One region of the Caproiciproducens galactitolivorans genome, then DNA from elsewhere that is predicted to be linked to it. Evidence: riboswitches for the same ligand, from Rfam matches in the RefSeq annotation. Region 1 holds a riboswitch; the other holds the start of a gene.
What was found. A riboswitch is a leader RNA that binds a small molecule or an ion and turns the genes downstream of it on or off. The one in region 1 is predicted to bind thiamine pyrophosphate.
Positions count from the first base shown of each region.

Region 1 (10,632 bases):
TCCTGATCTGTGCCGGAACCGCCTGCGTGGCAAACGGTTCGCTGAAGCTGTACGATACCTTTATGAAGCTGATCCAGGAAAAAGGAATCAACTGCGTGGTTGACCTGGAGCATGAGCCGGAAGGCGACCCCATCGGCGTGAAAAAGAGCGGATGCCACGGCTTCTGCGAAATGGGCCCGTTGGTGCGCATTGAGCCGAAAGGCTACCTGTACGTAAAAGTAAAGCCCGAAGACTGCGAAGAGATTCTGGGAACCAGCGTGGTTGGCGATACCTGCGTTGAGCGGCTGACATACCACAAAGGGGACGAAACCCACAAACATCAGGAATCCATTCCGTTCTATAAAATGCAGAAGCGCGTGGTGTTGGAGCATTGCGGGCAGATTGACGCAACCTCCATCGGCGAGTACATAGCGAAAGACGGCTACACCGCGCTGGAAAAGGCGTTGTTTGAAATGACGCCGGAAGAAGTGCTGCGCGAAGTTGAAATTTCCAACCTGCGCGGGCGCGGCGGCGGCGGATTCCCGACCGCGCGCAAATGGTCGCAGGTAAAACGGCAGAAGGCGAAGGAGAAATACATTGTTTGTAACGGCGACGAGGGCGACCCCGGCGCGTTTATGGACCGTAGCGTGATGGAGAGCGATCCCCACAAGATGCTGGAGGGCATGATCCTCGCGGCATACGTCTGCGGCGCGAAGCAGGGCTATATCTATGTCCGAGCGGAGTATCCGCTCGCGGTAAAGCGCCTCGGCATCGCCATTGAGCAGGCGCGTGAGCTCGGTATCCTGGGCGACCATATTTTAGGGACTGACCTTTGCTTCGATATAAAAATTAGCCGCGGCGCGGGCGCGTTCGTCTGCGGCGAGGGCAGCGCGCTGACCGCTTCCATCGAGGGCAAGCGCGGTATGCCGCGCGTAAAGCCGCCCCGTACGGTTGAGCATGGCCTTTACGACAGCCCGACGGTATTGAACAACGTGGAAACCTACGCGAACGTTCCGGCGATTGTCCTGAACGGAGGGCAGTGGTTCCGTTCCATCGGCCCGGAAAACAGCCCGGGAACCAAGGCATTCGCCCTGACCGGCAACATCGTGAACACCGGCTTGATTGAAGTGGCGATGGGAACTACCCTGCGTGAAATCATCTACGATATCGGCGGCGGCATGCGGGACGGTGCCGAATTCAAAGCCGTGCAGATCGGTGGTCCTTCCGGCGGATGTCTTACGAAGGAACACCTTGACCTGCCGCTGGACTTTGACAACCTGAAAAAGGTCGGCGCCATGATCGGCTCCGGCGGACTGGTTGTTATGGATGAACACACCTGTATGGTGGAGGTTGCCCGCTTCTTCATGAGCTTTACCCAGAATGAATCCTGCGGAAAATGCGTGCCCTGCCGTGAAGGCACCAAGCGCATGCTGGAAATTCTGGAGCGGATTGTCGCCGGAAACGGCCAGCCGGGCGACGTTGAACTGCTGGAAGAACTTGCGGAAACCATTTCGGCAACTGCGCTGTGTGGCTTGGGCAAATCTGCGGCGCTGCCGGTACTCAGCACGATCAAGTATTTCCGCGACGAGTACGACGCGCATATTAACGACAAAGTCTGCCCGACGAAAACCTGCCAGAAGCTGAGGAAGATTTACATAGATCCCGCCCTGTGCAAGGGCTGTTCAAAGTGCGCCAGAAATTGTCCCGCAGGGGCGATTACCGGGCAAATTAAATCGCCGTTTGTCATTGACAGCGCAAAGTGCGTGAAGTGCGGCGCGTGCGTCAGCGCCTGCGCGTTCCATGCGGTAAAGGAGGATTAATGAAATGAGCAGAGATTTTGTAATGGTCGACAATATTCCCGTGGCAATCGAGGGCGAGAAAAACCTGCTCAGCCTGATCCGCAAGGCGGGCATTGAGCTGCCAACCTTTTGCTATCATTCTGAACTGTCCGTATACGGCGCCTGCCGTATGTGCATGGTTGAAAATAAATGGGGCGGTATGGAAGCCGCGTGTTCCACTCCGCCGAAGGCCGGTATGGTGATTTACACCAATACGCCGAAACTCCGCCGGTACCGCAAAATGATTTTGGAGCTTCTGCTGTCCAATCACTGCCGCGACTGCACTACCTGCGAGAAAAACGGTGAGTGCAAGCTGCAGGAGCTTGCAGAGCGCTTCGGAATCAAGCGCGTCCGCTTCCAGAATACGGCGGATCAGCCGAAGCTGGACGATTCTTCCCCGTGCATTGTACGCGATACCAATAAATGCATCCTCTGCGGCGACTGTGTGCGTATGTGCAACGAAGTGCAGAACGTCGGCGCCATCGACTTTATGTCGCGCGGAGCGAAAATGACGGTTAGCACCGCGTTCCATATCCCGATTGCGGAATCCAACTGCGTGGGCTGCGGCCAGTGCGCCGCTGTTTGCCCGACGGGCGCGATTGTGGTGAAGAAGGAAACGGATCAGGTTTGGGCCGCGCTCAATGATAAAAAGACCAAAGTTGTGGTACAGATTGCTCCCGCCGTGCGTGTGGGCCTTGGCGGAAAGCTGGGTCAGAAGGCCGGAGATGACTTAATGGGCAAGATCGTCGCCGCGCTCAAGCGCATGGGTGCGGACGAAGTGTACGACACCGCGACCGGCGCGGATTTAACCGTAATGGAGGAAGCGAACGAGTTCATTGAGCGTTTGGAAAGCGGTGAAAACCTGCCGCTGTTCACCTCCTGCTGCCCGGCGTGGATTCAGTACGTGGAAAAGAAGCATCCGGAGCTGCTCCCCAATGTTTCCACCTGCCGTTCGCCGATGGAAATGTTCGGTTCCGTTCTGAAGGAGGAAAACAAGCACTCCCGCCGCAAGACCGTGGTCGTGGCGATTATGCCCTGCACCGCGAAAAAATTCGAGGCGGCAAGGGAGGAATTCAAGGAAAACGGCGTGCCGTATATCGATTACGTCCTTACCACGCAGGAATTAATCCAGATGATTAAGGAATCCGGTATCTATTTCTCCGAGCTGGAATCTGAAGCGATCGATATGCCGTTTAGCGACAAGAGCGGCGCGGGCGTGATCTTCGGCGTGACCGGCGGCGTTACGGAAGCGGTTATCCGCCGTCTGGCCGAGGATAAGTCCAGCGCAGAGCTTCGTTCCATCGCGTTCAACGGCGTGCGCGGAATGCAGGGCTTGAAGGAAACAACCGTCCAATACGGCGAACGCGAGCTGAAAATCGCCATTGTCAGCGGTCTGAAAAACGCGGAAGACCTGATTCAGCGCATGAAGAGCGGCGAAACGCATTACGATTTCGTAGAAGTCATGGCGTGCCCCGGTGGCTGTGTCTGCGGCGCGGGTCAGCCGATTACCGACGCGGAGGGCAAGAAAAAGCGCGGTGCCGGCCTGTATGCGGCAGATAAGATGTGCAGCATCAAGCGTTCGGAGGAAAACCCGGTGGTTATGTCCCTGTACGGCGATCTGCTGAAAGGGAAGGTTCATAAGCTCCTTCATGTGGATTATCAAAAGGGGAACAGGTGATTGCTATGACCATACGCGTTTGCGTCGGAACCTCCTGCCATTTGAAGGGCAGTTATAATGTCATCGCTGTTTTTCAGCAGTTAATCGAGAAGTATAAGTTGTATGACAAAGTAAAAGTGAAAGCGGCCTTCTGCATGGGTAAATGCGGCGGTGAGGGTGTGTGCGTAAGCATCGACAGGGGCCAGCCGCAAAGCGTTACCGGCAGTACCGCCAAGGCTTTCTTTGAGGATAACGTACTTCCGGAATTCCATAAGAAAAAAGCAAACAGCTAAAAACAAAGGGCGCGGGGACAAACCCCCGCGCCCTTTCCGTATCTTCATCTATCGGAAATTCCGATCATGCTTGGGCAATTGGTATTTCTCCGAACTAAAGAAAAATATAACAAATGTTATCTTATTAAGCCAGAAAGGCTTTTCCCTTAATAAATTATTAGGGAAAAAGCCTTTTCTTATTGATTGTTTTCATTTTCGGAATTCCTATTGGGAATTTAACAATAAATTACTTTGAATTCTTATTATTATAATTATTCAATGCCTTACCCAACTTAAACCCATAAAAATAATTGTAATATAAACCAAAATTCTCAAAAAAGACTCTATTACTGCTATTGCAAGTAATAACATAAAACTCCCCATCATCTTTAACTCCTTTTATATTAATACTCAATTACAGCATATTTTCTATTGAGAATAAAAATGAATTTGTCAACTGGAATTCTGAACTTCCTATGATTTGAACGTCAATGAAAACCTGTAAGAAAGCATGTACACGAAAGGTAGTTGGGGATACCCGGGAGTGCTGGGGGATTGTTTTGAACCCTCTCGACGGGAATTGTGAATTCCCCTGCGAGGACTTTGCATACTTTCGTCCGATACCGAAAGTAAGGGCCCTTCCAGCCTGAGGGTAAACTAAATTATTACCGGATTCTAAAAATTAAAAAGAGCTTAATCTCGTTTTTCCTACAAGCATGAGAAGCAAGGAAACCCAATTGTCGTTAATCACGACAATTGGGTTTCCTTATATAAAAATACTGGCTATGCTCTTGACGGGGTGCGGTGTTCTACGCGGTCGAGCGCCTTAATCAGGATGACGGCGACCACAGCGGTGAGAATCCCTTCGGGGAGCATGTAGCTTCCGTTGTATGTAAGGGAGTAGAGCCAGACCGGCATATCCTTCGGCGCGTAGTCCTGCCAGATAAGGATTCCCGAAGCGAAGCTGCACAGGAACCGCAGGAATGTTACGGCGGCTGCGCCGACAGCGACGCTGACGGAACGGTTCTTAAACGGCTTGCCGAAGAACGCCGCGATTCCCAGTACGGTGAACGCAAGGACGTAGTCTAAGAGCACAACGCCGGCGAAAGCGGCAAAGCTGTTTGCCGGCGGCGGATTGAATTTGATCAGCATTTGCAAAAGGCTGTGCACGAACGCGGTGCCGGCGCCCCATTTTAGCCCGTGGCGGTAAGAAACCAGAACCAGCGGCACCAAGCTTCCGCAGGTAACCGAGCCGCCCTGCGGCATTTCGTAAATTTTGAACATGCTCAGTACGGTCGACATGGCGATCATCAGAGCGCATTCGACGAGAATCAAGGTATTGCTCTTTTTCATAATTACCCTCCGAAAATTGTAAATTTTGAACCGAAAAACAATACCCGGGAAATAAAAAACGCTCCACGGATTCCGCTGGAGCGTTAAAAAGCAAATTTCCTACGCTGGCATTATCCAGATCAGGTTTAAGGGTCAAAAACGTCGATTCGCTTTCTCTCAGCCGAGGTTACTCAGCGCCCCTGTGTATTCAGTTCAATAATATATATTACAGAAAAGGCATTGATTTGTCAAGTGTTTTTGTGAATAAAATGACAAAGTTCCGCCGGGCGCGGCAAATTTCGCGCTTTAATCAGGAATCAGGAGGAGTTCTTTCAGCTCCGCAAGGTTGCGTGCGAAAACCCTGCCGCCCTTTTCTTCCATTTCCTCTTTTGTTCCAAAGCCGTATAGCACGCCGATAAAATGGGTGCCGGCCCTCTGCGCGCCTTCAATGTCAAAATGTGTGTCGCCGATCATAACGGCGTTTTCGGCCTTTACTCCGCAGTGCTTCAGGCACGATTCCAGCAGCACGTATTTTTCACCGCTGTGTTCGGATTCATTGGGGCAGGCGATATAGGAAAAATAAGGCGAAAGCTTAAAATAATCCAGAACGCGGTAAGCAATAGGGTCGGGCTTGGAGGTTGCCACAGCCATCGTTGCGCCTGCGCTTTTCAGTTCCTCCAGAAGTTCCATAATGCCGGGATAGGGGGTGTTTTGGAACGCGCCGGTCGTGTGGTAGACTTCGCGGTAATAAACGCTGGCCTTTTCCGCCTGTTCCGGCGTCATGCCGCAGAATTTAACGTAACCGTAATAAAGCGGTGGTCCGATAAACTTGCGGAGCACCTGATGGCTGGGAACCGGGAGCCCCATTTTTTCAAGGGAGTACTTAACGCAGGAGGTGATGCCCGGTTCGGAATCGGTGAGGGTGCCGTCCAAATCAAATAAGATTAAATCGTATGCTGGTTTCATTTGATCAACCCTTCTTTTATTGATTTTTTCTGTTTTCTGCTTTTTCCTCAAAACGATCCTTTTTTACGCTTACCCGCTCGTGCGTGCCGGTTGCAATCAGCCCGGCGTTGTCGTAGGCTTCCAGCTTGAAACGGTATATGCGCCCGTCGATTTCCGTCAGCTCGGCGGTAACGCTTACCTTGCAGCCGAGAGCAGTAGGGGCAAGATGCTCAACGGTAATGACAGAGCCCACAGTAGTGTAAGGTTCTTCCAGGTTTTTTTGCGCCAGCTCGGCTGCCGTCCCTTCAAAAAAGGCGGCAACCATCGGAGTGGCAAGCACGCGCACGCTTCCGCTGCCGAAATTGACGGCAAGCATCTCTTCCTTGACGGTGTATTCGCGGGTCAATTTTGTCTCTTTCATTGAAATTGCCTCCTGTATCATGATATAATAAATGATAAACGAATGGAAATAGCCGGAAGGAACCGGACTTTGTCTTTAGTATAACATACTCTGTCGGATTAATAAATAGAAAACAATAACCGGAGGGCAGCCTGCTGGCTAAATTCCGAAATGGCAAAATTTCCAAAACGTCGGTTGCGGGTTTGCTGCTCCGGTTGCGGCGCTTGCTGCCCTGTTTGTACGATTTTTGACGCCTGACGGCTTTTTGATATTTTACTGGGAGGGGAACGGATGCCTCAAACTTCGGGCGCTGGCCGCGGGCGCATTCATTTGATGGACGAGCTGCGCGGCTTTGCGGTTTTCTGCATGGTCTTCTATCATGGCTTTTACACGCTGGCCTTTCTTTATAACAGCAAAGCGGGCATGTTTCTGCTCGACTTTTTTATGCCCGCAGAACCCTATTACGCCGGACTGTTTATGCTGATTTCCGGTATTTCCTCGAACCTTTCACATTCGAATCTTCTGCGCGGTATAAAGCTCCTCGGCGTGGCGCTCGCGGTTACGCTGATTACCTGGCTTGTGGTGCCGGAAGAAGTGATTGTGTTCGGCATCCTGCATTTTTTATCGGTCTGCATGATTTTGTACGGCCTGTTAAAGCCCCTTGCCGACCGTTTCCGCTTTTCGTGGGTTGCGGTTGCGGCCTGTGCGGTGCTTTACGTCTGCACCATGGGGATTTCCAGCGGATACCTTGGCATTTCGCCACAGATTGGCGTATCGCTCCCGCAGTCGCTTTATCAGACAAACTGGCTCGCGCCGCTTGGAATTTACAGCAGTACGTTCCGAAGCGCGGACTATTTTGGGCTGTTCCCGTGGATTTTCGTATTCGCGGCGGGTACGTTCCTTGGCAAGCTGGCCGTGCAGGGACGTTTCCCCGCGTTCTTTTATCCGTCGCGCGTCCCGTTCTTTTCGTGGCTTGGGCGGCACGCCCTGATCATTTATATTGTCCATCAGCCGGTGATTTACGGCGTATGCTACGCCGTTTCCGCTGTCGTAAAACGGATACAGTAAAGCATTTTGATCTTTTCGGAGGGATTTCATGGATTTTGTTTCAATATTGGCGCAGCAGTTCCAACTGCAGCAGTGGCAGGTGCAGAAGGTGATTGAGCTGATCGACGAGGGGAACACCATCCCCTTTATCGCGCGTTACCGCAAGGAGGCACACGGTTCGCTCGACGACCAGATGCTCCGGAACATAGCGGAACGGCTGGAATACCTGCGTTCGCTGGAAAAGCGGAGGGAGGAAGTAACCGGGCTGATTACCGCCGCCGACTGCATGACGGACGAAATCGCCGCCGCCCTTGCCGCCGCGGAAACGCTTTCGGAAATTGACGATATTTACCGCCCGTTCCGCCCGAAGCGGAAAACCCGCGCGTCCGTTGCGAAGGCGAAGGGGCTGGAACCCCTTGCAGACGCGATTTTCGAGCAGAAACCGGATTCGCCCTACCCGATCGATCTGGCGGAAGGCTATGTGAACGCCGAGCTTGGCGTAGAAACCCCGGAGGACGCGCTTGCGGGCGCGCTCGATATTATTGCGGAGCGCATTTCCGACGACGCGGGCGTGCGCAAGCGCCTGCGCGTGGTCGCCATGGCGCAGGGGGATGTGGTTTCCAAGGCCGCGAACCCGGACGAGGATTCTGTTTACGCCCAGTACTATGATTTCCGCGAGCCATGCAGAAAAATTGCCGGCCACCGCGTGCTTGCCATTGACCGCGGCGAGCGCGAGGGCTTTTTGAAAGTGACGATCGATCTGGACCGCACGCGCGGGCTTCATATTGTGGAATCCACCTTCGTAAAAGAAAACAGCCCCTGCTCCGAAGCCGTCGAGCAGGCGGGGGAAGACGCTTACGACCGGCTGATTTTCCCGTCCATCGAGCGGGAAATCCGCAATTCGCTGACCGAAGCTGCGGACGAAGCGGCAATCAAAGTTTTCTCCGTAAACCTGCGCCAGCTTTTAATGCAGCCGCCGGTGAAGAACCGCGTCGTGATGGGGCTTGATCCTGGCTACCGGACGGGTTGCAAGGTGGCGGTGGTTGACCCGACGGGCCGGGTGCTGGATACGGGCGTGATTTATCCGACCCATTCCGAGAAAAAAGTGCAGGAAGCAAAGCAGATCATCTCCGATATGATTAAAAAGCATAAGGTGGAGGTGATCGCCATCGGCAACGGAACGGCTTCCCGGGAAACCGAACTGTTTACCGCCGACCTGATAAAGGAACTGCATGGCGGCGTTGCCTACATGGTCGTCAGCGAAGCGGGCGCCTCCGTTTACTCCGCGAGCAAGCTTGCGGCGCAGGAGTTCCCGGAATACGACGTCACCCTGCGCAGCGCGGTTTCGATTGCGCGCCGTTTGCAGGATCCGCTTGCCGAGCTGGTAAAAATCGACCCGAAGGCGATCGGCGTGGGGCAGTACCAGCATGATATGCCGAAGAAACAGCTTGACGAGGCGCTTGGCGGCGTGGTCGAGGATTGCGTAAACACGGTGGGCGTGGATTTAAATACCGCTTCGCCGTCCCTTCTGGAAAAAGTGGCGGGCATTTCCGCTGCGGTGTCGAAAAATATTGTCGCCTACCGCGAGGAAAACGGCGCCTTCCATTCGCGCGGGGAACTGAAGAAAGTGCCGAAGCTGGGACCCAAGACCTTCGAGCAGTGCGCGGGTTTCTTGCGCGTAAGCGAAAGCGAGAATATACTGGATAATACCGCAGTCCATCCGGAATCGTACGACGCGGCGAAAGCCTTGCTTTCCCTTTGCGACTACGATATGGACAGCGTGAAAAAGAATCGTATTGGCGAGCTGAAAGAGCGCGTGATGAAAATTGGGGAGGAAACCGCCGCCCAGAAGCTGGGCATTGGTCTGCCGACGCTCCGGGATATTGTAACGGAGCTTCTGCGCCCCGGCCGCGACCCGCGCGACGAGCTGCCCGCCCCGATCCTCCGCACCGACGTGCTGAGCATGGAGGATTTGAAGCCCGGCATGGAATTGAACGGGACGGTGCGCAACGTTATCGATTTCGGCGCGTTTGTCGATATCGGAGTGCATCAGGACGGCCTTGTGCATATCTCGCAGATCTGCGACAAATTCATTAAGCATCCGGGTGAGGTGCTGAAGGTCGGCGATGTGGTTAAGGTGCGCGTGCTTTCCGTTGACATGGCGAAAAAGCGCATTGCCCTTACGATGAAATAGGATGTGCAAAAAGATTAAGTCGCTTTTTTATATTTGCTCCGAAGCGGAGCACTAAATCAAGGAAGAAAGAAATAAAAGAGGGAAACAATCATGAAGCTTGGTATCGTAGGCTTGCCGAACGTAGGCAAGAGTACCCTTTTCAACGCAATTACCAACGCGGGCGCGCAGTCTGCAAACTATCCGTTCTGTACCATTGAGCCGAACGTGGGCGTGGTGGCGGTTCCGGACAAACGGCTGGACAAGCTTGCGGAGATGTACAACCCGGAAAAATATACGCCCGCAACGATTGAATTTATGGACATTGCCGGCCTGGTGCGCGGCGCAAGCAAGGGCGAGGGGCTGGGTAATAAGTTCCTTGCGAATATCCGCGAGTCCGACGCGATCGTCCACGTTGTTCGCTGCTTTGACAACGACGATATTATCCATGTGGAGGGTAGCGTCGACCCGAAGCGCGACATTGAAACAATTAATCTGGAACTGATCCTGTCCGACTTGGAGGTGCTGGACCGCCGCATCGAGAAAACGCAGAAAATGATGAAGGCGGACAAGAAGTACCAGGCTGAATATGATTTCTTCCTCCGCGTAAAAGAGGCGCTGAACGCCGGGAAATCCGCGCGCAGCGTGGAATGTACCGAAGAGGAGGCAGAGCTTCTCGGCTCCGTTTCCCTTTTGACCAACAAGCCTGTGATTTACGCCGCCAATGTGAGTGAGGACGACTTCAAGGGCGGCATTGAAAAGAATCCGTATTTTAAAACCGTAAAGGAAATTGCCGACAGCGAGCACGCCGGCGTTCTGCCGATCTGCGCGCAGATTGAGGCGGAGATCAGCAGCATGGACAAGGACGAGAAGGAGCTGTTCCTTGCGGACATGGGGCTAAAAGAGTCTGGGCTGGACCGCCTGATCAAGGCCTGTTATGATTTGCTTGGCCTGATTTCGTACCTGACCGCCGGTCCGCAGGAGGTTCGCGC
Region 1 covers NZ_JAJUFJ010000011.1:49,445-60,076, forward strand. The annotation lists gene P9B68_RS08890 (NADH-quinone oxidoreductase subunit NuoF) at 1-1,799, shown strand, start outside; gene P9B68_RS08895 ([FeFe] hydrogenase, group A) at 1,804-3,495, shown strand; gene P9B68_RS08900 ((2Fe-2S) ferredoxin domain-containing protein) at 3,501-3,767, shown strand; gene thiT (energy-coupled thiamine transporter ThiT) at 4,530-5,099, opposite strand; TPP riboswitch at 5,179-5,290, opposite strand; gene P9B68_RS08910 (HAD hydrolase-like protein) at 5,385-6,044, opposite strand; gene P9B68_RS08915 (thioesterase family protein) at 6,061-6,444, opposite strand; gene P9B68_RS08920 (heparan-alpha-glucosaminide N-acetyltransferase) at 6,715-7,491, shown strand; gene P9B68_RS08925 (Tex family protein) at 7,520-9,664, shown strand; gene ychF (redox-regulated ATPase YchF) at 9,755-10,632, shown strand, end outside.

Region 2 (10,632 bases), on a different contig from region 1:
ATTAAAATGGACAATATCTCGAAATATGACCAGGGTCTGAACGAAGAATTCCAGAAGGCCTTCAAGGATTATTTTGACGGAAATACATCAAAGGAAAAAGCGCTCGAAAATTTCTATACGGCGGCAATTGAAAAGTATCCGAATTTGAAAAGGCCTTCGTAAAATCCATATTCGAGTGTGTCGGAATGCGGCGGGGCGGTTCGTCCGCCCTGCTGTTTGAATGAGTATGTACTCTGAGGTGATCGAAATGCCCGGACTTTCGCACGGTGTGAAAAAAAGAAAGTCGGTAAGCTACGCGAAATGGGGATACTTTTTTATCGCGCCGTTTTTCCTTGTATTTGCTGTTTTTTCCCTTGTACCACTTCTTTCCACGTTTTACAACAGCTTCTTTGAAAATTACATGGTAGGGCTTTTACATATCGGCCCTAAATTTGTGGGGCTTGAAAACTACAAAACAATCTTTCTCAACGGCGATATGCCGAAATATATGGGAAATACCGTCATTCTCTGGCTGATGTGCTTTATTCCGCAGGTTGTTTTTTCACTTCTGCTTGCGGCGTGGTTCACGAATGCGAGCCTGCGGATAAAGGGGCAGGGATTTTTCAAAACCGTTATTTACCTTCCGAATCTGATTATGGCGACAGCCTTTTCCATGCTGTTTTACGCTATGTTTTCCGATTCCGGCCCGGTGAACAGCATTTTAATGAGCATGGGGATGGAAAATCCGTACCGCTTTCTTGCAAATATTGGTAGCACGCGGGGACTTATAGCCCTGATGAACTTTTTGATGTGGTTCGGAAATACGACCATTCTGCTGATGGCGGCGATGCTTGGGGTGGATCCGGGACTTTTTGAGGCGGCTGAAATTGACGGCGCAACCTCCAGTCAAATCTTCTTTAAAATTACGCTGCCGCTGATTAAGCCGATTCTTACCTATGTGTTCATTACCTCGATGATAGGCGGCCTTCAGATGTTCGACGTACCGCAGATTCTGACGAACGGCAACGGGAATCCGAGCCGTTCCAGCATGACGCTCGTCATGTACCTGAATAAGCATTTGTTCAGCAAAAATTACGGTTTGGGCGGCGCCGTTTCCGTTATCCTCTTCTTCCTTTGCGCTGCGCTCAGCGCCTTGGTTTATCGAAGCCTGACCGGACGCATGGAAAGGGGGCAGGCTTAATATGACGAATACCGCAGAAAAGACTTATGCGCGCCGGCGGGGAAACGGGAAACGCATACAGGTTTATTTTGTTTTGATTTTTCTTACATTGCTTTGCCTTATCCCGTTTTTTATTCTGCTTATCAATGCTACGCGCGCCCATCCGGACATTCAGAAAGGGTTCAGCGTGTTTCCGGGGAATTCCTTTTTTATCAATCTGCACAATGTGCTTCATAACGAGAATTTGCCGGTGCTTTATGGCATCCGGAACAGCCTTCTGATTTCTTTCCTAAATGCTTTGTTTGCAACCTATTTTTCCGCAATGACGGCGTTTGGGCTGCACGCGTATGAATTTCACGGGAAAAAATTGGCGTTTTCCTTCATCATGCTGATCATGATGGTGCCGACGCAGGTTTATTCGCTTGGTTTCATCCGCCAGATGGCGGCCATGGGGCTGAAGGATTCTTTCATCCCGCTGATTGTGCCCGCCGCCGCTTCGCCAACCGTTGTCTTTTTTATGAAGCAGTACCTGATCAGCGCGCTCCCGCTGGAGATTGTGGAAGCGGCGCGCATCGACGGTTCCAGTGAATTCAGGACGTTTAACACCGTGGTTCTGCCGATGATGAAGCCGGCGATTGCAGTTCAGGCGATTTTTACTTTTGTCTTTGCGTGGAACAATTACTTCCTGCCCGCCCTGCTGCTTGACAGCAAGAATAAAAAGACGCTTCCGATTCTCATTGCACAGCTTCGCAGCGCCGATTTCCTGAAATTCGATATGGGGCAGGTATACATGCTCATTACAATTGCAATTATCCCAATCATTCTGGTTTATCTGTGCATGGCCCGCTTTATTGTCGGCGGGGTTACCCTTGGCAGCGTGAAAGGCTGATCAATATGCTTTGAAAGGCGGCGTATCGAAACGGTGCGCCGCCTTTTCCGGTATTCGAAAGAAAAATTGACGGGAGTGAATTGACAGAACCGCAGAAAAGGGATATGATATCAATAAAATTGAATAAGAACACGGGGGGACTCTTCGGAGTTGAGAAGGTAGAACCTGACCCTTTGAACCTGTCAGTTAATACTGTCGTAGGGAGCTTGAATTGAGAAATTGAGATGGATGAATGCTCGCCATGACGGCGGGCATTTTTTATTTCCTTGAAAGATAAATGCGGTTGTCCCGCTTACAAACAACCGTCTTTGCGGTGGGTATTCCGTCTAGCCTTTGGCCCTTCGGGGCGGAACATCTCCCTGCAAACCCGCTTTTGATTTTCGGGGTGAACCGTACAAGTGGGGGCGCCGACTCCGCCTTTCCGTGTGCTGCTTTATTTGAAGGAGGAATTGCTATCAAAAATGTATTGACCATTGCAGGCTCGGACTGCAGCGGCGGAGCGGGTATCCAGGCGGACTTAAAAACCTTCGCCGCGCACGGCGTGTATGGGATGAGCGTCATTATTTCCGTTGTCGCGGAAAATACCTGCCGGGTGATCTCCGTTGAAGACGTTGCGCCGGGGATCATTGCCGACCAGATCGACGCCGTTTTCGAGGACATACCGGTCGACGGCGTGAAAATCGGAATGCTGTCGAACAAAGAGCAGATGAAAACGGTGGCGGGCAAGTTATTGCAGTACCGCCCGCGCGGCGTGGTGCTTGACCCGGTGATGGTGGCAAAGGGCGGGTGCGCGCTGATGCAGCCGGAAGCGCTGGAAACGTTAAAGAAGGAAATGCTTCCCCGGGCGTTCCTCATTACGCCCAATATTCCGGAAGCCGAAGCCCTGACGGGCAGGAAAATCGAAACCGAAGAAGAAATGAAGCGGGCCGCGGTGCTCCTGTCGGAAATGGGTCCATGGAACGTGCTTATCAAAGGCGGGCATCTTTCGGGCGACGCGGTGGATATTCTGTACGACGGCGGGGACTTTCATACGTTTATTACGCGACGGATTCCAACAAAAAATACCCACGGAACGGGCTGCACGCTGTCGTCCGCTATCGCGGCGAATCTAGCAAACGGGATGGGGACGGTTGAAGCCGTAAAAGCGGCAAAGGAGTATGTGACAACCGCTATCCGGCATGCCCTGCCCATTGGAAAAGGGAACGGCCCGACCAATCATTTTTATACCCTTTATCAGGAAGGAGGACTCTGCCATGCCGAATTATAAAACACAGATGGAAGCGGCCAAGAAGGGCATTGTTACAAAAGAGATGGAAACCGTAGCGAAAAAGGAAGGTGTTGAGCCGGAAAAGCTGCGTGCGCTGGTCGCGTGCGGCCAGGTAGCGATTCCGGCGAACATCCACCACACCGCGCTTTCCGCGGAAGGGATCGGTACGGGGCTGAAAACAAAAATCAACGTGAACCTTGGAATTTCGGGTGACTGCAAAAACTACGACGTGGAAATGCAAAAGGTGGAAATGGCCTTGCGTTTTGGCGCGGAAGCAATCATGGATTTGAGCAATTACGGCAAAACCAACACCTTCCGCCGCGAACTGATCGCGAAATCCCCGGCGATGATCGGAACGGTTCCCATGTACGACGCGATCGGCTACCTGGACAAGGATCTGCTCGAAATTTCTGCAGAGGACTTTTTAAGGGTTGTAAAAGCGCACGCTGAAGAAGGCGTTGACTTTATGACGATCCATGCGGGGATTAACCGCCGCGCGCTGGAAGCGTTCCATAGGGAAGGGCGAAAAATGAACATCGTTTCCCGTGGCGGCTCCCTTTTGTTTGCATGGATGGAAATGACGGGAAACGAAAACCCGTTCTTTGAATACTACGACGAGGTGCTCGAAATCCTGCGCGAGCACGACGTGACCATCAGCTTAGGCGACGCGCTGCGCCCCGGCTGCCTGAACGACAGCTCCGACGCAGGGCAGATCGGCGAGCTGATCGAAATCGGGAACCTCACGCGGCGCGCATGGGAAAAGGATGTGCAGGTTTTGGTGGAAGGCCCCGGCCACATGGCCATGGATGAAATCGCGGCAAATGTGAAGCTGCAAAAGCGCATCTGCCACAACGCCCCGTTCTATGTGCTTGGCCCGCTGGTAACCGATATCGCGCCGGGCTACGACCACATCACCGCTGCCATCGGGGGCGCGATCGCAGCGGCAAGCGGGGCGGACTTCCTCTGCTACGTTACGCCTGCGGAGCATCTGCGCCTGCCCGATTTGGACGATGTAAAGGAGGGGATCGTCGCCAGCAAAATAGCCGCGCACGCCGCGGATATTGCAAAGGACATTCCCTACGCGCGCGACTTGGACGATCAAATGGCGCATGCCCGCCACAAAATGGACTGGGAAGAAATGTTCCAAATTGCGATTGACGGCGAAAAAGCGAAGCAGTACTTCGAAAGCACCCCTCCGGCCGACCGGCACACCTGCTCCATGTGTGGCAAGATGTGCGCCGTACGCACGACCAATTGGATTCTGGAGGGCAAAAAGGTCGAATTCTGCTCCGAAAAAGAAAGGAGATTGAAAAAATGAACACGATTACAAAAGAAATTTCACAGGCAATTGCCCGCTTGCGGGAAGCCGCTCCGCTGGTACATAACATTACGAACTACGTTACCGTAAACGACTGTGCGAACGCCCTGCTTGCCATCGGCGCGTCGCCGATCATGGCGGATGACCCGGCGGAATCTGGCGATATTACCGCGATTTCCTCCGCCCTCGTACTGAACATCGGCACGCTGAACCGGCACACGATCGATTCCATGATCGCGGCAGGGAAAAGGGCCAACGAATGCGGCGTCCCGGTCGTGTTCGACCCGGTCGGCGCGGGTGCTTCCAGACTGCGTAACGACACCGTGAAGGAGATTCTTGAACTGGTAAAAATCGCAGTCCTGCGCGGCAATATTTCGGAAGTTTCCTTTGTTGCTGGGCTGGACGCGACCACCAAGGGCGTAGACGCTTCCGCCGCGGACGGACGCCGTGACGCGGTTTCCGTAGCAGGCTTGGTCGCTGAAAAGCTTGGTTGTACCGTTGCAATTACCGGTGCGGTGGATGTGATTTCCGACGGTAAACGGGTTGTGAAAATTCATAACGGTCACCCGATGCTCAGCAAAGTAACCGGAACGGGCTGCATGACGACCGCGCTGGTTGGTGCTTACGCGGGCGCAAACAGGGATGCGTTCGTTGCGGCTGCTGCTGGCGTTGCCTCCATGGGAATCGCGGGGGAAATCGCCTATAAGAAAGCGGGACAAGTTGGCACAGGCAGTTTTCATATTGCGATTCTCGACGAGCTTAGCCAGTTGGATTTCGCCGTAATGGAAGCGAGGTTGAAGCTGGATGAAGCGTAAAATCGATTATTCGCTGTACCTTTGCACCGACCGGGGGCTGATGTCCACCCCCACCGTGGAGGAGGCGGTGGAGCAGGCAATTCTCGGCGGCTGCACGCTGATTCAGCTTCGGGAAAAGGATTGCTCCTCACGCGCCTTTTGCGAAACCGCCTGTTCGGTAAAAGCAGTGACCGACCGGTACAATACCCCCCTGATTATCAACGACCGTCCGGACATCGCGCTTGCTGTCGGCGCCGACGGTGTGCACGTGGGGCAGAGCGACCTGCCCTGCAAGATCCTGCGGCGGATCCTGGGGGAGGATAAGATTATCGGGGTTTCCGCCTCCACTTTGGAAGAAGCGGTTCAGGCGGAAAAGGACGGCGCGGATTACCTCAGCGTTGGCGCCATGTACGCTACAGGCACGAAAACGGATGCGGCGATCGTTTCCATGGACGAGCTTTTGAAAATCCGGAGAGCGGTAAGCCTGCCCATCGTCGTCATCGGAGGGATTAACCGGGAAACCGCCCCCGCTTTCCGCAACATCGGCGTCGACGGGCTTGCGGTCGTTTCTGCAATTATCGCCCGGCCCGATATCCGCAATGCCGCCCGCGAGCTATTGGAAATATTTAAGGGGAAAAGCGAATGAAAAATTTTAAAGGTGCGATTTTTGATCTTGACGGAACCCTGTTGGATTCCATGGGAATCTGGGCGAAGATTGACGAGCGGTTCCTTTCAAAAAGAGGAATTGTGCTTCCGGAGGATTATATAGAGAAGGTTACACCTATGAGCTACGGCGACGCGGCGGATTATACCATTTCCCGTTTTTCGCTGCCCGAAACAGCGGAAGAAGTGATTGCGGAGTGGATAGAGCTTTCGAAGGAAGCCTACCGGTCGGAAATCCGGCTGAAGCCGTACGCCGAAACGTACCTTCGCCATTTGAAAAGCAAGGGCGTAAAGCTGGCGGTTGCAACCGCGCAGGCAGAGGAGCTATACCGCCCGGCGCTCCAAAATAACGGTGTGCTGGAATTGTTTGACGCCTTTGCCGACTTAAGCGAGGTTGCGCGCGGAAAGGGCTTTCCGGATGTCTACCTGCTTGCGGCACAGCGGGTTGGCCTGAAGCCGGGCGACTGCATGGTGTTTGAGGATATCTCCCTGGGAATCCTGGGAGCGAAAGCAGGTGGATTTTGTACCTGCGGGGTTTACGATCCGTATTCGGAATATGAAAAGGAAACCATTCAGCGGGAAGCGGACGGTTATATCCGTTCCTACCTGGAGTTGTGCGAGCTGGAATCCCGGCAAGGCCATTGAATAAGCGCTTGCGCCGGGATACGCCGGTTAAGCTGTTTTGCAAGATCTCTCATGACTAAAGGAGAATTAATTTCCATAAAAATAACTATAGAAAGAAAAATTTTCATAACATATTGACAATTGCATAGGAACTAATTATAATAAGAGAAAATTGAAGTATGTAACTGATTCGATCAGGCATAAGCTTTCAGATCTCCTTTTTGTAGGGGGCTGACTGCTTATGCCTTTTTATGCTTTGAGGGGGGGTTGAAGCTGAATCGTCAAGATGGGGAATGCTATGAAAAATTGAAAGATGTGGGGGCTCCCGAAATGGGCTTGAAAGTGATTAAGGCATTGAACAACAATGCGGTTCTTGCTAAAAAGCCGGATGGCAGCCAGATCGTTCTGATGAGCAAAGGCATCGGTTTTGGAAAAAGGCCGGGAGATACTGTGGATGAAAATACAGCGCAACAGAAAATGTTTTACATCCTGGACAGCAGCGGGAGCGAAAGTAAGCTCAGGCAGCTCAGTTTGGAAGAAGCGAAGGTAGAACAGATAACCCGCGAGATTGTTGAAATTGCACGCAAAAAACTAGGGATTCAAAACGAAAAACTCTTTGGCGCTTTACTCGATCATATTACGTTTGCGATCGAATGTCTGCAAATGGGGTTGCCGATTGACAATCCCTTCATTGGGGAAATTTCTATTCTTTACAGTAAAGAGTATGAAATAGCACAGATCGCCGCGGAAATCATAAAGGAACGCATCGGCATTGAAATCGGCGACGGGGAAACGGGTTTTATTGCGCTGCATCTTTGTTCCGCCCGCAGAAACAAACACATACGCACAACCATAAAAAATACAAGGGTGTATAGTGAAATTCTGGATATGGTCGGCGCCATGCTCGGGAAAAAACTGGATAAGGCACACGCGCCCGCCAAAAGTTTTCTGCTTTCCGTGCACTGCCTTGTTACCTTAACCGCCAATCAAAAACCGATCACCATGAAGATAAGCCAGCAGGTAAAGCTCAGCATGACCGATTCGTATGCGATGGCTTCAAAGGTTGCAGAGGTGATCGAAAAGGAGATGGATATCCGTCTTTGCGGCGATGCGGTTGCTTTCATAGCGACGGATATTGAAAAGCTTAAGCAACTCGTAACCTAATCGAGGGAGCTCGATTCAAAATATTTATTATTAGGGGGAAAAACAATGCAAAAGGTTTTAGCGGCATTTCAAAAGCTTGGTAAATCATTGATGTTACCAATCGCGGTACTTCCTGTTGCTGGTCTTCTTTTACGTTTTGGGCAGCCGGATTTGCTCAACATCCCGTTTATTCAAAACTCGGGCGGAGTCCTGTTCGACAATCTGCCCATGCTGTTTGCGATCGGCATTGCTGTAGGCCTTGCAAAAGACAACCACGGCGCGGCGGGCTTAGCCGGCGCAATCTGCTATTATATTCTTACCGAATCCAGCCAGGCGGTAAACTATGCTTTACAGGTACATACCATCTTCTTGCCGGAGGGCGGACTACCAAAGGATCTGACCAAAATCAACATGGCGGTTTTCGGCGGGATTATCGCCGGTATTATTGCCGGTTTGCTCTATAACCGGTTCAGGGATACGAAGCTTCCGGATTGGCTCGGATTTTTCGGCGGCAGAAGATTTGTCCCGATCGTTTCCGGCGGCGCCTCCCTTGCCGTGGGGGCTGTTTTAGGCGTGATCTGGCCGACTGTTCAGAAGGGGCTTGACGCGGCGGCAAACTGGATGCTTACAAGCAAAGGCCCGGGTGAATTCATCTACGGTTTCCTTAACCGCCTGCTCATCCCGTTGGGGCTGCATCACGTAATTAATACGCCGATTTGGTTCCAGTTTGGCGATTTTACAAAACCGGACGGAACAGTCGTTCATGGCGATATCAACCGTTTCCTTGCCGGCGACCCAACTGGCGGTCATTTTACAGCCGGTTTCTTCCCGATTATGATGTTCGCTCTGCCCGCGGCGGCTCTGGCAATGTACGTATGCGCGAAGAAAGAAAACAAAACCGCTGTTGGCGGCGCCCTTTTCTCCGTTGCCCTTACGGCTTTCTTAACGGGTATTACCGAGCCGATTGAATTTATGTTTATGTTCCTTGCTCCGGTTCTGTACTTGATCCATGCGGTGTTAATGGGCGTATCCCTCGTTGTCTGCAGTGCGCTGGGCATTCACGACAGCTTTGCTTTCTCGGCCGGTTTGACAGACTACCTGCTCAACTGGAACATAGCGCGCAACGGGTGGATGATTATTCCGGTCGGTCTTGTGTTTGCGGTTATTTATTTCTTCCTGTTCGTGTTCTTTATCAAGAAGTTCAACCTGAAAACACCCGGCCGCGAGGACGACAACGAAACGGCTAACTTTGCAAAGCTTGTGGAGGACCAGGGCTTTGATAATTTGGCGAAGCAATACATAGAGGCGCTCGGCGGTGCGGAGAATATTAAGGAGATTGATTCCTGCATTACGAGAATCCGCCTGGTTCTGCAAAGCAACAAGGAACTGGATGAAACGGCATTCAAGTCCCTTGGCGCTTCGGGCCTGCTGAAAGCAGGAAATCAGGTAACGCAGGTTATCGTTGGTACAAAGGCGGAAATGCTGGTTAACGCAATGAAAAAATTCCTTGCGTAAAGCAGCGCCTAGTCGAATAAGTTAAAAATCACAGCGGCGGGGGAATGCTTCTGGCTCCGGTCGGAAGCACGCCCGCCGACTTTTCCGTTTCAATCAACGGGTTTGTGCAGAATATATCACTGGAGGTTCCTATGGGATTATTTACAAGAAAGAAAAAGAAGTTCGAAATTTTAGCCCCACTAACCGGCAAGGCGGTTCCTGTTTCGGAAACGCCCGACAGCGTCTTTTCCGGGAAGGTTCTGGGGGACGGTGTGACGATTCTTCCGGAAAACGGGGAAGTGGTCGCGCCGGTAGCCGGTAAGGTGGTCAACATTGCGCATTCTTACCACGCCCTTTGTATTGAGGGCGACGACGGGGCGGAAGTGCTCATTCATTTAGGCATCAATACCGTTGAGTTGAAGGGAAAGGGATTTTGCTGCCATATAAAGCAGGGGGATCATGTCCAGGCTGGACAAAAGCTGATGAACATGGATCTGGAATTCATTAAAGAACAGGGCTACAGTACAGCCTCTCCCTGTATCGTGACCAACCTTACAGACCTGAAAAATCTGTCCCTGCAGACAGGGGACGCAAAAGCGGGAGAAACCGTTGTTGTCCAATATGAAAAATAAAAATTAAAGTAAAACAGCAACGCAAAGGGGAAAACAAAGATGAAAACAATACAATATACCATCACCGCTACCGACGGCCTGCATGCAAGGCCGGCAGGGCTTTTGGCGAAATGCGCACAGGAGCTTGATTCGGAAATTATTATTACCTGTGGCGGAAAGAGTGCGAATGCAAAAAAGCTTTTTTCGATTATGGCTTTGAGCGTAAAGGAAGGGGACACCATTGAAATTGCGGTGTCCGGAAAGAATGAGGAGCAGGATATAAAAGCAATCGGCGATTTTTGCCGGGAAAACCTGTAATTACGCATGCCCGCTTTCGGGGACACAGATAATCATACACTCAATCCGACAGGGCCGGACAGCCAAAACAAGCTGCCCGGCCCTGTGCGGTTACCTTCCCGGTTGTCAAAGCGCTTTGACAGGGCGAACGGAGGGATCAGACGGTATAATCGTGTTTTCCCCGACCTCCGTTATTCTAAACAAGTGTTGTCGGTGAGTTGGAGGCATATTTTATAAGTTCTTACAATGGACATCGGCGGCGCGCTAGCGTATACTATAAAACAAAAACCATTCCGGTTCATGACTGAGCAGCACACTTTGAATTTTTCAGGGTGTGCTTCTTTTCGGGCATCCGGACGCAATTTGAAGATGA
Region 2 covers NZ_JAJUFJ010000016.1:6,539-17,170, reverse strand. The annotation lists gene P9B68_RS10835 (type 2 periplasmic-binding domain-containing protein) at 1-162, shown strand, start outside; gene P9B68_RS10830 (carbohydrate ABC transporter permease) at 248-1,180, shown strand; gene P9B68_RS10825 (carbohydrate ABC transporter permease) at 1,182-2,048, shown strand; TPP riboswitch at 2,172-2,269, shown strand; gene thiD (bifunctional hydroxymethylpyrimidine kinase/phosphomethylpyrimidine kinase) at 2,503-3,315, shown strand; gene thiC (phosphomethylpyrimidine synthase ThiC) at 3,302-4,633, shown strand; gene thiM (hydroxyethylthiazole kinase) at 4,630-5,448, shown strand; gene thiE (thiamine phosphate synthase) at 5,438-6,073, shown strand; gene P9B68_RS10800 (HAD family hydrolase) at 6,070-6,735, shown strand; gene P9B68_RS10795 (PRD domain-containing protein) at 6,982-7,878, shown strand; gene nagE (N-acetylglucosamine-specific PTS transporter subunit IIBC) at 7,924-9,372, shown strand; gene P9B68_RS10785 (PTS sugar transporter subunit IIA) at 9,504-9,983, shown strand; gene P9B68_RS10780 (HPr family phosphocarrier protein) at 10,023-10,280, shown strand.
Region 2: another riboswitch for thiamine pyrophosphate. It lies ahead of thiD (bifunctional hydroxymethylpyrimidine kinase/phosphomethylpyrimidine kinase); the one in region 1 lies ahead of thiT (energy-coupled thiamine transporter ThiT).